Linked DNA regions of Alkalilimnicola ehrlichii MLHE-1. Each later gene encodes a partner of the first gene's protein in a complex. Links are inferred from orthologs where the notes say so. Each region holds a gene or a part of one and is shown on either strand. Other genes may lie near its edges.

Evidence for each region. Proteins that work in one complex are often made in the same cells at the same time.
Region 2: the proteins of secY (region 1) and secG are in contact, whole or in part, in a crystal structure (PDB 5AWW), measured with the Thermus thermophilus proteins. The link is inferred for Alkalilimnicola ehrlichii MLHE-1 from one-to-one orthologs. Residues at the interface, in WP_096411648.1 of Thermus thermophilus: Leu14, Gln16, Arg17, Phe20, Ile34, Pro35, Pro37, Ile72, Arg108, Arg109, Asn112, Gln113, Arg116, Ile117, Ile120, Pro145, Gly146, Trp147, Phe152, Phe155, Val156, Val159, Thr160, Val162, Ala163, Gly164, Ala166, Leu167, Trp170, Glu173; in WP_223903268.1 of Thermus thermophilus: Tyr5, Ile9, Tyr12, Leu13, Ala16, Leu19, Val20, Val23, Leu24, Gln26, Glu27, Pro28, Gln30, Gly31, Ala32, Asp34, Leu35, Met36, Gly37, Gly38, Ser39, Ala40, Asp41, Leu42, Phe43, Ala45, Arg46, Val48, Tyr53, Thr56.

Annotation. Positions count from the first base shown.
Region 1 is NC_008340.1:521,501-529,268, forward strand. What follows is about bases 4,655-7,647. They hold secY (preprotein translocase subunit SecY), read left to right. Parts: upstream 4,655-5,475; coding sequence 5,476-6,819; downstream 6,820-7,647. Other genes in these bases: rpsE (30S ribosomal protein S5), read left to right, coding at 4,655-4,848; rpmD (50S ribosomal protein L30), read left to right, coding at 4,851-5,039; rplO (50S ribosomal protein L15), read left to right, coding at 5,041-5,475; rpmJ (50S ribosomal protein L36), read left to right, coding at 6,933-7,046; rpsM (30S ribosomal protein S13), read left to right, coding at 7,126-7,485. Also shown: rpsC (30S ribosomal protein S3), read left to right, coding at 1-471; rplP (50S ribosomal protein L16), read left to right, coding at 476-889; rpmC (50S ribosomal protein L29), read left to right, coding at 889-1,086; rpsQ (30S ribosomal protein S17), read left to right, coding at 1,086-1,349; rplN (50S ribosomal protein L14), read left to right, coding at 1,410-1,778; rplX (50S ribosomal protein L24), read left to right, coding at 1,789-2,109; rplE (50S ribosomal protein L5), read left to right, coding at 2,119-2,658; rpsN (30S ribosomal protein S14), read left to right, coding at 2,681-2,986; rpsH (30S ribosomal protein S8), read left to right, coding at 3,022-3,417; rplF (50S ribosomal protein L6), read left to right, coding at 3,431-3,964; rplR (50S ribosomal protein L18), read left to right, coding at 3,979-4,332; more of rpsE, read left to right, coding at 4,348-4,654; more of rpsK, read left to right, coding at 7,648-7,768. UniProt on the Bacillus subtilis protein: The central subunit of the protein translocation channel SecYEG. Consists of two halves formed by TMs 1-5 and 6-10.
Region 2 is NC_008340.1:2,239,477-2,243,620, forward strand. What follows is about bases 8-2,894. They hold secG (preprotein translocase subunit SecG), read right to left. Parts: upstream 1,686-2,894; coding sequence 1,329-1,685; downstream 8-1,328. Other genes in these bases: MLG_RS10000 (NADH-quinone oxidoreductase subunit C), read right to left, coding at 8-163; MLG_RS10005 (NuoB/complex I 20 kDa subunit family protein), read right to left, coding at 174-650; MLG_RS10010 (NADH-quinone oxidoreductase subunit A), read right to left, coding at 641-997; tpiA (triose-phosphate isomerase), read right to left, coding at 1,731-2,483; glmM (phosphoglucosamine mutase), read right to left, coding at 2,549-2,894. In the rest of the region: more of MLG_RS10000, read right to left, coding at 1-7; more of glmM, read right to left, coding at 2,895-3,904; folP (dihydropteroate synthase), read right to left, coding at 3,906-4,144. UniProt on the Bacillus subtilis protein: Involved in protein export. Participates in an early event of protein translocation.

The sequences.
Region 1 (7,768 bases):
GCCCGTCCCGGCATTGTCATTGGGAAAAAGGGCGAGGATATCGATCGGCTGCGGGGCGAAGTGGCCCGGCTGATGGGTGTACCGGTGCACATCAACATTGAAGAGATCCGCAAGCCGGAGCTCGACGCCAAGCTGGTCGCCGAGAGTGTGGCCCAGCAGCTGGAGCGGCGCATCATGTTCCGCCGCGCCATGAAGCGGGCCGTGGGCAACGCCATGCGGCTCGGCGCCCAGGGCATCAAGGTGCACGTCTCCGGTCGTCTCAACGGCGCCGAGATCGCGCGCAGCGAGTGGTACCGCGAGGGGCGCGTGCCGCTGCATACCCTGCGCGCCAACATCGACTACGGGGTCGCCGAGGCCCACACCACCTATGGCGTGATCGGCGTCAAGGTCTGGGTCTTCAAGGGCGAGATCATCGACAGCGACGCCCAGCCGGCGGCTGGTGGCGAAGGCGCCCGTCAGGGCAAGGGTTGAAGTCATGCTACAGCCGAAGAGAACGAAGTTTCGGAAACAGCAGAAGGGCCGCAACTACGGCCTGGCCTCGCGCGGCAACGCCGTCTCCTTCGGTGAGTACGGGCTCAAGGCCGTGACGCGCGGTCCGATTACCGCGCGCCAGATCGAGGCCGGCCGGCGGGCCATCAACCGCCACGTCAAGCGTGGTGGCAAGGTCTGGATCCGGGTCTTCCCGGACAAGCCGATCACCGCCAAGCCGCTGGAAGTGCGGCAGGGTAAGGGTAAGGGCAACGTGGACCACTGGGCCTTTCCGGTGCAGCCGGGCCGCGTGCTCTATGAGATCGAGGGCGTTTCCGAGGAGCTGGCGCGCGAGGCGTTCCGCCGCGCGGCGGCCAAGCTGCCGGTCAGGACCACCTTTGTGCAGCGGACGGTGCTGTGATGAAAGCGAGCGAACTCAGAGAGAAAGACGTAACCGCTCTGCAGGCCGAGCTCGGTGAGCGCCTCAAGGAGCGTTTTAACCTGCGCATCCAACAGGCGACCGGGCAACTGGCGCGGCCGGATCAACTCCGGAAGGTTCGTCGCGACATCGCCCGGGTCAAGACGGTGCTCAACGAGAAGACGGCAGGTAAGGCGTGATGACTGAGAATGAGAAGGTGACCCGGAACGTCCAGGGCCGGGTAGTCAGCAACAAGGCCGACAAGACCATCACGGTGCTGGTGGAGCGGCGGGTTCGTCATCCGCTTTATGGGAAGTACATCCGGCGCTCTTCCAAGATGCAAGCCCACGACGAAGGCAATGAGTGCCAGGTCGGGGATGTGGTCACCATCGAGCAGTGCCGGCCGATCTCCAAGAGCAAGGCCTGGCGGTTGGTCAAGGTACTCGAGCGCGCCGCTCAGTAAGCGCGCGCAAGGCTCGACCCCAAGCGGTCGCAGTGCGGACACAGACAGCGGGATATCGCCATGATTCAGATGCAGACCACCCTGGGTGTAGCCGACAATTCCGGCGCGCGCCAGGTCCAGTGTATTAAGGTGCTCGGGGGCTCCCGGCGCCGTTATGCCGGCATCGGCGACATTATCAAGGTGAGCGTCAAGGATGCGATCCCGCGTGGGCGGGTCAAGAAGGGCGAGGTGTACAACGCCGTCGTCGTTCGGACCCGCCGCGGTGTACGCCGTCCGGACGGCTCCGTCATCCGATTCGACGGCAATGCCGCCGTGCTGCTGAATAACCAGCTTCAGCCCATTGGAACCCGCGTATTCGGGCCCGTGACCCGGGAGCTGCGCAGCGAGAAGTTCATGCGCATCATCTCCCTGGCGCCCGAGGTGCTTTGAAGAGGTAGTCATGCGCAAGATCAGGCAAGGCGACGACGTCGTCATCATCGCCGGCAAGGACAAAGGCCGTCGCGGGCGTGTCATTCGGGTGTATCCCGACCAGGAGAAGCTCCTGGTCGAGAACGTCAACGTGGTGAAGCGCCACCGAAAGGGTAACCCGCAGCAGGGCGAGGCCGGCGGCATCATCGAGCAGGAAAAGCCGATCCATCAGTCCAACGTGGCGCTCTACAACCCAGCCACGGAGAAGGGTGATCGTGTAGGCATCCGGGTGCTGGAGGACGGGAGCAAGGCCCGTTACTTCAAGTCCAACAACGAACTGGTCGACGGTTAAGGTGCGGTGATGGTCAGGCTGCAAGAACAGTATCAAGCCGAGGTCAAGCAGGCCCTGCGGGACCGGTTCGGCTATGACAACGTGATGGAGATTCCGCGGCTCAGCAAGGTCACCCTGAACATGGGCCTGGGCGAGGCGGTACGGGACAAGAAGGTCCTGGAGAGCGCGCAGGCGGAGATGGCGGAGATCGCCGGTCAGAAGCCGATTCTGACTTACGCCCGCAAGTCGGTGGCCGGGTTCAAGATCCGCGACGGCTGGCCCATCGGCTGCAAGGTGACGCTGCGCCGGGAGCGGATGTATGAGTTCCTGGACCGGTTCATCAACGTGGCCGCGCCGCGCATCCGCGACTTCCGCGGCTTCAATCCGCGGTCGTTTGACGGCCGGGGCAACTACAACCTCGGTGTCCGGGAACAGCTGATCTTCCCGGAGATCGACTACGAAAAAGTGGACGCCGTGCGCGGGATGGATATCACCATCACCACGACGGCGAAGACCGACGAGGAGGGCCAGGCCCTGCTCGAAGGCTTCAACTTCCCGTTCCGCAAGTAAACAGACGAGATAGGTTCCGGCGATGGCAAAGGTTTCAATGGTTGAGCGCGAGCGCAAGCGGCAGAAGACGGTCCGCCGCTTTGCCGCGAAGCGCGAGGCGCTGAAGGCGATTATCAACAGCGTTGACGCCACCCAGCAGGAGCGGTTCGAGGCGCAGCTGAAGTTGCAGAAGCTGCCGCGGGACTCGAGCCCTGTCCGGGGCAGGAACCGCTGCCGTGTGACCGGTCGGCCGAGGGGCTATTACCGCAAGTTCGGGCTGGGGCGGAACAAGCTCCGCGAGGCGGCCATGAACGGCGAGATTCCCGGTCTGGTCAAGTCCAGCTGGTAAGCCCGCTCGCGCTACCCATACAGGCAGGTATAACCATGAGCATGACCGATCCCATTGCTGACATGCTGACCCGCGTTCGCAACGCCCAACGGGCGGAGAAGGCCGAAGTCAGCATGCCGTCGTCGAAGATCAAGCAGGCCATCGCCAACGTGCTGAAGGAAGAGGGCTACATCGAGTCCTTTGAGGTCGGCGGCGATGAGAAGAAGCCGGAGCTGAAGATCAGCTTGCGCTACTACCAGGGCGAGCCGGTGATCCGCGAGCTGGAGCGGGCCTCCAGCCCGGGGCTGCGGCTGTTCAAGGACAAGGGTTCTCTGCCCCGCGTGCGTAACGGGCTGGGCGTGGCCATTGTCTCCACTTCCAAGGGCGTGATGACCGACCGTGCCGCCAGGGAGGCGGGTCACGGTGGTGAGGTGCTCTGCTACGTCTTCTAAGGCAGGTTGAACAATGTCGAGAGTAGCGAAACGACCCGTCAAGGTGCCGTCCGGAGTGGAGGTCAAGCTTGATGGGCAGGACGTCAAGGTAAAGGGCCCGAAGGGCGAGCTGGCCTGGACGGTTCACGATTGGGTGGCCGTTGAGCAGGCAGACGGCGAGCTGCGGGTTCAGGCGCAACTGGATGACCGGCGCGCGGTTGCCCTGGCTGGGACCACCCGGGCCCTTCTGAACAACATGGTCACCGGGGTGAGCCAGGGCTTCGAGCGCAAGCTCGAGCTGCGTGGCGTTGGCTACCGGGCGCAGGTCCAGGGCAAGAACCTGAACCTGACCCTGGGCTTCAGCCATCCGGTGGATTACCCGGTTCCCGAGGGGATCACCATCGAGGCGCCCAGCCAGACGGAAATCGTCGTCAAGGGCGCTGACAAGCAACAGGTGGGCGAGGTCGCCGCGCAGATCCGGGCGTTCCGGCCGCCGGAGCCCTACAAGGGCAAAGGCGTGCGGTACGCGGATGAGCGCGTGGTCCTCAAGGAAGCCAAGAAGAAGTAGGCAGGTTCAGGCGTATGGATAAGAAAGCAACCCGTTTGCGGCGTGCGCGCCGGGCCCGCGCCAAGATCGCCGAGCTCAAGGTGCATCGGTTGAGCGTGCACCGCACGCCGCGGCACATGTATGCGCAGATCATCGCCCCGGACGGCGGCCGCACCCTGGTCGCCGCTTCGACGGTGGAGAAGGATCTGCGCAGCCGGGCCGAGGGCACCGGCAACTGCTCGGCCGCTGCCGAGGTGGGCCGGCTCATCGCCGAGCGTGCCAAGGCCGCAGGTGTTGAGCGCGTGGCCTTCGATCGCTCCGGCTTCAAGTATCATGGCCGGGTGAAGACGCTGGCAGATGCCGCCCGCGAGGCCGGCCTGCAATTCTAATCAGGGGCAGGATTCATGGCGAATACTGACGCACAGAATGACGGCCTTCGCGAGAAGCTGGTCGCGATCAACCGGGTCGCCAAAGTCGTCAAGGGCGGCCGGCAGTTCGGTTTCACCGCGCTGGCCGTGGTAGGTGATGGTGACGGCCAGGTGGGCTTCGGCTACGGCAAGGCGCGTGAGGTGCCGGCCGCCATCCAGAAGGCGATGGAAAAGGCGCGGGCCAACATGAAGCGGGTTCACCTCGATGGGGGCACGCTGCAGTACGCGGTCACGGCCAACCACGGCTCGTCCAAGGTCTACATGCAGCCAGCGTCGGCCGGTACCGGCATCATCGCCGGCGGGGCTATGCGCGCGGTTTTTGAGGTGGTGGGTGTCCAGGACGTGCTGGCCAAGGCGATCGGTTCCCGCAACCCCATCAACGTGGTGCGCGCCACCATCAAGGGGCTGACGGACGTGGACTCCCCGGATGCCGTTGCGGCCCGCCGGGGCAAGAAGGTTGAGGACATCGTAGGCTAGCCATGACGACTCAAAAGCAGCTCAAGGTGACCCAGAAGCGCAGCACCGTCGGCCGGATTGCCAGCCACAAGGCCTGTGTGGCCGGTCTGGGTCTGCGCCGCATCAATCACAGCGTGGTGGTGGCCGATACCCCGGAGAACCGGGGCATGATCAACAAGGTGGCCTACCTCCTGGAAGTCGAGGAGTGCTGACATGCGTTTGAATTCCCTCCGTCCGGCCGCCGGCAGCCGTCCCGACGCGAACCGCGTCGGCCGCGGTGCGGGTACCGGCAATGGCAAGACCGCCGGCCGTGGCCACAAGGGCCAGCACAGCCGCTCCGGGGGCTTCACCAAGGTCGGCTTCGAGGGCGGTCAAATGCCCTTGCAGCGCCGGGTGCCGAAAGTGGGCTTCCGCTCCCGCAAGGCGTTGACCCGGGCCGAGGTGCGCTTGTCCGAGCTGAACAAGGTCGAGGGTGATACCGTGGACCTGCTGACGCTGAAGCAGGCCGGCATCATCAATCGCGGCGTGCGCACGGCCAAGGTGATTGCCTCGGGCAAAGTGGAGCGCGCGGTGACGGTGCAGGGGCTGGCGGTCACCAAGGGTGCCCGCGAGGCCATCGAGGCGGCTGGCGGAAAGGTAGAGGCGTAAGTGGCCACCGGCGGGAGCAATGCGGCAGGGCTGGGCGGACTCGGCAAGCTGACCGAGGTGCGCCAGCGTCTGGTCTTCGTGCTGATGGCGCTGATTGTCTACCGCATCGGCACCCACATCACGATCCCCGGGATCGACCCCGAAGCGCTCGCCGTCATGGTGGAGCAGCAGCGGGGCACGATCCTGGAGATGTTCAACATGTTCGCCGGTGGCGCGTTGGAGCGACTCTCCATCTTCGCCCTGGGCATCATGCCGTACATCTCCTCCGCCATCATCATGCAGCTGCTCACGGCGGTGATTCCCACCCTGGAGCGGCTCAAGAAGGAAGGTGAGGCGGGCCGCCGGAAGATCACCCAGTACACCCGTTACGGGGCGCTCGGGTTGGCGATCTTCCAGGGGATCGGTATCAGTGTCGCGTTGCAGAGCCAGGGTGTGGCGGCAACGCCCGGGCCGGCCTTTGTGTTCATCAGCACGGTGACGTTGGCCACCGGGACCATGTTCCTGATGTGGCTCGGTGAACAGGTGACCGAGCGGGGTATCGGCAACGGTATCTCAATCATCATCTTCGCCGGCATCGTCGCCGGGCTGCCGAGCGCGATCGGCGGCACGCTGGAGCTCAACCGCACCGGTGAGATCGGCGCCGGGGTCATCTTGGCGCTGGCGGTGCTGGGTGTCGCGGTGGTCAGCTTCGTGGTGTTCGTGGAGCGGGGTCAGCGCCGGATCACGGTGAACTACGCGCGGCGGCAGCAGGGCCGGAAGATGTACCAGGCCCAGAGCAGCCACCTCCCGCTGAAGCTGAACATGGCCGGGGTGATTCCGCCGATCTTCGCCTCCAGCATTATCCTGTTCCCGTCGACGCTGGGGCAGTGGTTCGGCGAGGGCACCGGGATCGAATGGCTGGGGCCGCTGGCGGCCACGCTGAGCCCGGGGCAGCCGTTGTATGTGGCGTTCTACGCGGTCGCCATCATCTTCTTCTGCTTCTTCTATACGGCGCTGGTGTTCAACGCCCGCGATACGGCGGACAACCTGAAGCGCTCCGGTGCGTTTATCCCGGGGATTCGGCCGGGCGAGCAGACCGCAAAGTACATCGACAGTGTGATGAGCAGGCTCACCTTTTGGGGGGCCATCTACATCACCGCCGTCTGTCTGCTGCCGGAGTTCCTGATCCTGTACTGGAACGTGCCTTTCTACTTCGGCGGGACGTCCCTGCTGATTATCGTCATCGTCATCATGGACTTCATGGCGCAATTGCAGGCCCACCTGGTGTCGCACCAGTACGAGCCGTTGATGAAGAAGGCGAACCTCAAGGGACAGGGTCCGGCCGGCGGGGGTCTCCTGCGGTGAGACCTGGCGGCCCCCGCGCTCGCGGGGGCGCGCTCAGCGGGATTTTCTGATATCCTTCGCGCCCACCCGGGTTCGGGCAGGCGGGTGACAGGCTTTGGTTTTGGAGACGAATCATGAAAGTACGTGCGTCGGTCAAAAAGATCTGCCGTAACTGCAAGATCGTTCGCCGCAACGGTGTGGTGCGGGTGATCTGCTCCGACGGCCGGCATAAGCAGCGTCAGGGCTGAGCGGCCGGAGTTGCAGCAGGGCACTAGGTTTGGATACAATCGCGGGTTTTCCGCGCACTGAGACTGGGAGAGAGGCTTCATGGCCCGTATTGCAGGTGTCAACATTCCCGTCCACAAGCACGCCTGGGTGGCGCTGACCTCTATTTACGGCGTCGGCCGTACCCGGGCCAAGGCCATCTGCGATGAGGCAGGCGTGCCGCGGGACCGCAAGGTCAAGGAACTCACCGAGCAGGAGCTCGAGGCGATCCGTACCGCGCTGGGCAAGTACGAGGTCGAGGGTGACCTGCGTCGTGCCGTGGCCATGGACATCAAACGGCTGATGGATCTGGGCTGCTACCGCGGCATCCGTCACCGTCGCGGTCTGCCGGTACGCGGTCAGCGCACGCAGACCAATGCCCGTACCCGTAAGGGCCCGCGTCGCGGTCCGGCAGGCAAGTAACCCGCCTGCCCGCCCGGCGGGGCAGGGCCGAATAAGGGTTCGAGTGAATCTTCAAGATCAGGATTTAGCAAATGGCGAAAGCAGCGACCCGGTCACGCACTAAGCGTGCCAAGCGTACGGTGGTTGACGGCATCGCGCACATCAACGCGACCTTCAACAACACGATTATCACCATCACGGACCGCCAGGGCAATGGCCTGGCCTGGGCCAGCGCCGGCGGCAGTGGCTTTCGTGGCTCCCGTAAGAGCACGCCCTTTGCGGCCCAGGTGGCTTCCGAGCGTGC
Region 2 (4,144 bases), 1.7 Mb from region 1 along the record:
GCAAGCCCTCGGCGTCGCGCAGCGTGGTCATTGCCTGGTGCAGATCGGCCGGGGCCACCTCGATGGCGAGTTCACCCCGGTCGGCATCCAGAACGCAATCGCGCAGTCTTTCTCCCAGCCGTTCCTGAACGGCTGTTTGGAGCTGTTCCAGCTTCTTGGCCATCCGACTCCCCTTAGCGGGCGATGGTATTGGTGGTGCGAATCTTCTTCTGCAGCTGCATGATGCCCCAGATCAGGGCCTCGGCCGTGGGTGGGCAGCCGGGGACGTAGACATCCACCGGCACCACCCGGTCGCAGCCGCGCACAACGGAGTAGGAGTAATGGTAGTAGCCGCCGCCGTTGGCACAGGAACCCATGGAGATCACCCAACGGGGCTCGGGCATCTGGTCGTAAACCTTGCGCAGCGCCGGGGCCATCTTGTTGCAGAGGGTGCCGGCGACGATCATGACATCGGATTGGCGGGGGCTGGGCCGGAAGATGATCCCGAACCGGTCCAGGTCGTAACGGGCGGCACCGGCCTGCATCATCTCCACCGCGCAGCAGGCAAGACCAAAGGTCATCGGCCACATGGAGCCGGTGCGGGCCCAGTTGATGACTTTGTCCGCCGAGGTGGTGACAAAGCCCTTCTCGAGCAGGCCTTCTACTCCCATTCCAGCGCCCCCTTCTTCCACTCGTAGAGGAAGCCGATCAGCAGCAGGCCGATGAACAGCGCCATGGCCAGGATGCCGAACATGCCGATGTCGTCCAGTACGATCGCCCAGGGAAAGAGAAAGGCGATCTCCAGATCAAAAATAATGAACAGGATGGCGACGAGATAGTAGCGCACGTCGAACTTCATGCGGGAGTCTTCGAATGCCTCAAAACCGCATTCGTACGGCGAAAGCTTCTCCGCATCCGGCTTGGAGGGCGCCAACAGGAACCCCACCGCCAGAAAGACCATCCCGAATAAAAGCCCAAAGATGATGAAGACCAGAATGGGCAGATAGTTTTCCAGCATCTAGACTCGCCTCTCTGCTGGGCGCCCCGCGCCGGCCCGGCCAAGGGCCGGCGCTGTGGGGCTGCTCCCCGACGTTAGGTTTAGATCGCCCCCATGGACGTCAGGTCGGGACTCTTTTCTTTTTATGCATTTATATGGTGCCGATGGCCGGACTCGAACCGGCACGGCTTTCGCCACTGCCCCCTCAAGACAGCGTGTCTACCAGTTCCACCACATCGGCATTTATTCGGTGGTAACTCGCCCCTTTTTGAGGGCAAGTGGTACTCGTTGAAAGCGGGGGTAAGTCTACCAGTTTGCCCCCGCCATCTCAACGCAAAAACGCCTGCCGGGATCACTCTCCGGCAGGCGGCGGCAGTTCGTCATCAACCTCCGGGGCCTCTGGCTCATCGTCAGCGGCCGGCGGCACCGTCTCCTCCACCTCCTGCTCGCGTTCCAGCAGGCTCCCCGGCGCATCCGTTCCCCTGGCCGCGAGGATCGCCAAGACCAGGCTGGTGGCGAAAAAGGTGATCGCCAGCCCGGTGGTGACCCGGGTCAGGAAGCTACCGGCGCCGCGGGAGCCGAACACGGTGGACGAGGCCCCGCTGCCAAAGGCCGCCCCCATATCGGCACCCTTGCCTTGCTGCAGCAAGACGAGCACGACCAGAACGACGGCGATAATCACGTGTATGGCGAGCAGAATCTGAAACATGGAGCCTCTGTCACGTCGGGTTGAAGGGGAGCGGGGCGGCCAGGTTCAGGGCCGCGCCGCAGAGATGATCTCCAGAAAGCCGTCCGGGTCGAGCGAGGCACCGCCGATCAGCCCACCGTCCACATCGGCGCAGCCGAACAACTCCCGGGCGTTGCCCGGCTTGACGCTGCCGCCGTAGAGGATGGGCAGTCGCTGGGCCAACTCGTCGCCGAGGGCATCGGCCGCGCGCTGCCGAATGAAGGCATGCACTGCCTGAGCCTGCTCCGGGCTGGCGGTGCGGCCGGTACCGATGGCCCAGACCGGTTCGTAGGCCAAGACAAGCTTTTCGACCACGAAACCGCCTAACTCGAGCACCGCGTCCAACTGACGACCCACCACCTGCTCGGTCTCGCCAGCATCCCGGGCCTCGAGGGTCTCGCCGACACAGACGATGGGCGTCAATCCGGCGCGCAGCGCCGCCTGCACCTTGTCGACCACCACCTCATCGGTCTCGGCGTGCATGGCCCGGCGCTCCGAGTGGCCGACAATGACATGGCGGCAGCCCATTTCGGCAAGCATGGCACCCGCCACCTCACCGGTGTAGGCACCGGAGTCGTAGCGGGAGACGTCCTGCCCGCCCAGCGCCACGCCGGACTCGTCCGGAACCGCGCGGCGCAGCGGCCCGATATAGGGAAACGGAGGGCAAACCAGCACGTCGACGGCGCTGCAGTCGACATCGGCCAGGGCCCGCCCCATGTCGTTGACTAGCGCCAGGGACCCATTCATCTTCCAGTTGCCCGCAACCATCGGCTTACGCATGGCACACTCCTTGCCGTAACAATTAACCGCCGGGAAGAATACCGTCGGCCACGGGCAGGGTCAATTTAACGGGGGGCGGTCAGGGTGGCGTGCGCCTCACGCACGGCGCCGGCGATGGCCTCGGCGGTGGCTGAAACCTCGGCCTGATCCGGCCCCTCGACCATCACCCGCAGCACCGGCTCCGTCCCGGAGGGCCTCAGCAGCACCCGCCCGCGGCCGGCGAGCCGGGTTTCCGCATCGCGCACGGCGTCGGTGACGGTGGCATGGTCCTGGACCGGCACGCCGCGGCTGATGGGCACGTTGACCATGATCTGCGGCAGCCGGTCCATACCGTCCGCCAGCTCCGCCAGCGTCCGCTCCTGCGCCGCCATGGCCTCCAGCACCTGCAGCGCCGAGACAATACCGTCGCCGGTGGTGGTCCGGTCCAGGCAGATCAAGTGGCCGGAGGATTCACCACCGAGGATGCCGCCTTCACGGCGGAGCATCTCCATCACGTAACGGTCGCCCACCTTGGCGCGCAGGAAGGGCAGCCCCAAGCGGCCGATGCCCTGCTCCAGACCCAGGTTGCTCATGACGGTACCCACCACCGGACCGGCAAGCCCGCCGTTGGCCATCCGCTGCCGGGCGATGATGTAGAGCAGACCGTCGCCGTCCACCACCTCGCCCCGGTGATCCACCATAATCACGCGGTCGCCATCCCCGTCAAAGGCGATGCCGGCGTCCGCATCGTGCTCACGCACGGCGGCCTGGAGGCCCTTCGGGTGCAACGAGCCGCAGTCGGCGTTGATATTCAGACCATCCGGGTCATCGGCCAACGGGATGACCTCGGCGCCCAGCTCGTGGAAGACCGCGGGGGCCACGTGGTAGGTGGCGCCATTGGCACAGTCGACCACCAGGCGCAGGCCCCGCAGGCTCAGTTCGTAGGGAAAGCTGCGTTTACAGAACTCGATATAACGCCCCGGGGCGTCGTTGATCCGGGAGGCCTTCCCCAGCCGCGCGGAGGGCGCCGGCTTGAGGGGTTGCCGCAGTTCGGCCTCAATGGCCAGCTCGGTGGCATCGTCGAGCTTCTCCCCATCATCGGAGAAGAACTTGATCCCGTTGTCTTCGTGGGGGTTGTGTGAGGCGCTGATCACCACCCCGGCGGCGGCCCGCAGAGTGCGTGTCAGGTAGGCTATGGCCGGGGTGGGCATGGGCCCGAGCAGTTTGACGTTGACCCCGGCGGCCGCAAAGCCGGACTCCAGGGCGGACTCCAGCATGTAGCCGGAGATCCGGGTGTCCTTGCCGACCAACACCGAGGACTGCCCGGCGCGCGCCAAAACCCGCCCGGCCGCCCAGCCCAGATGCAGCATGAAATCCGGGGTGATGGGCGGCTCCCCGACGGTGCCGCGAATGCCGTCGGTGCCAAAGTATTCCTTTTTCACGTTACTGTTTCTCCTGCCCCGTTATGGGTGCTCCCTGTGCCGCGGCCATCGCCGCCCCGGCGACCCGCAGCGCATCCACGGTCGGCGCCACGTCATGGGTCCGCACGATGCGCGCGCCACGCTCCACGGCGCACACGGCCGCTGCCAGGCCGGCGGCGAGCCGCCCGTCCACCGGACGACCGGTGACGCCCCCCAGCATGGATTTGCGCGACATGCCCACCAGCACGGGCGGCCCCAGCG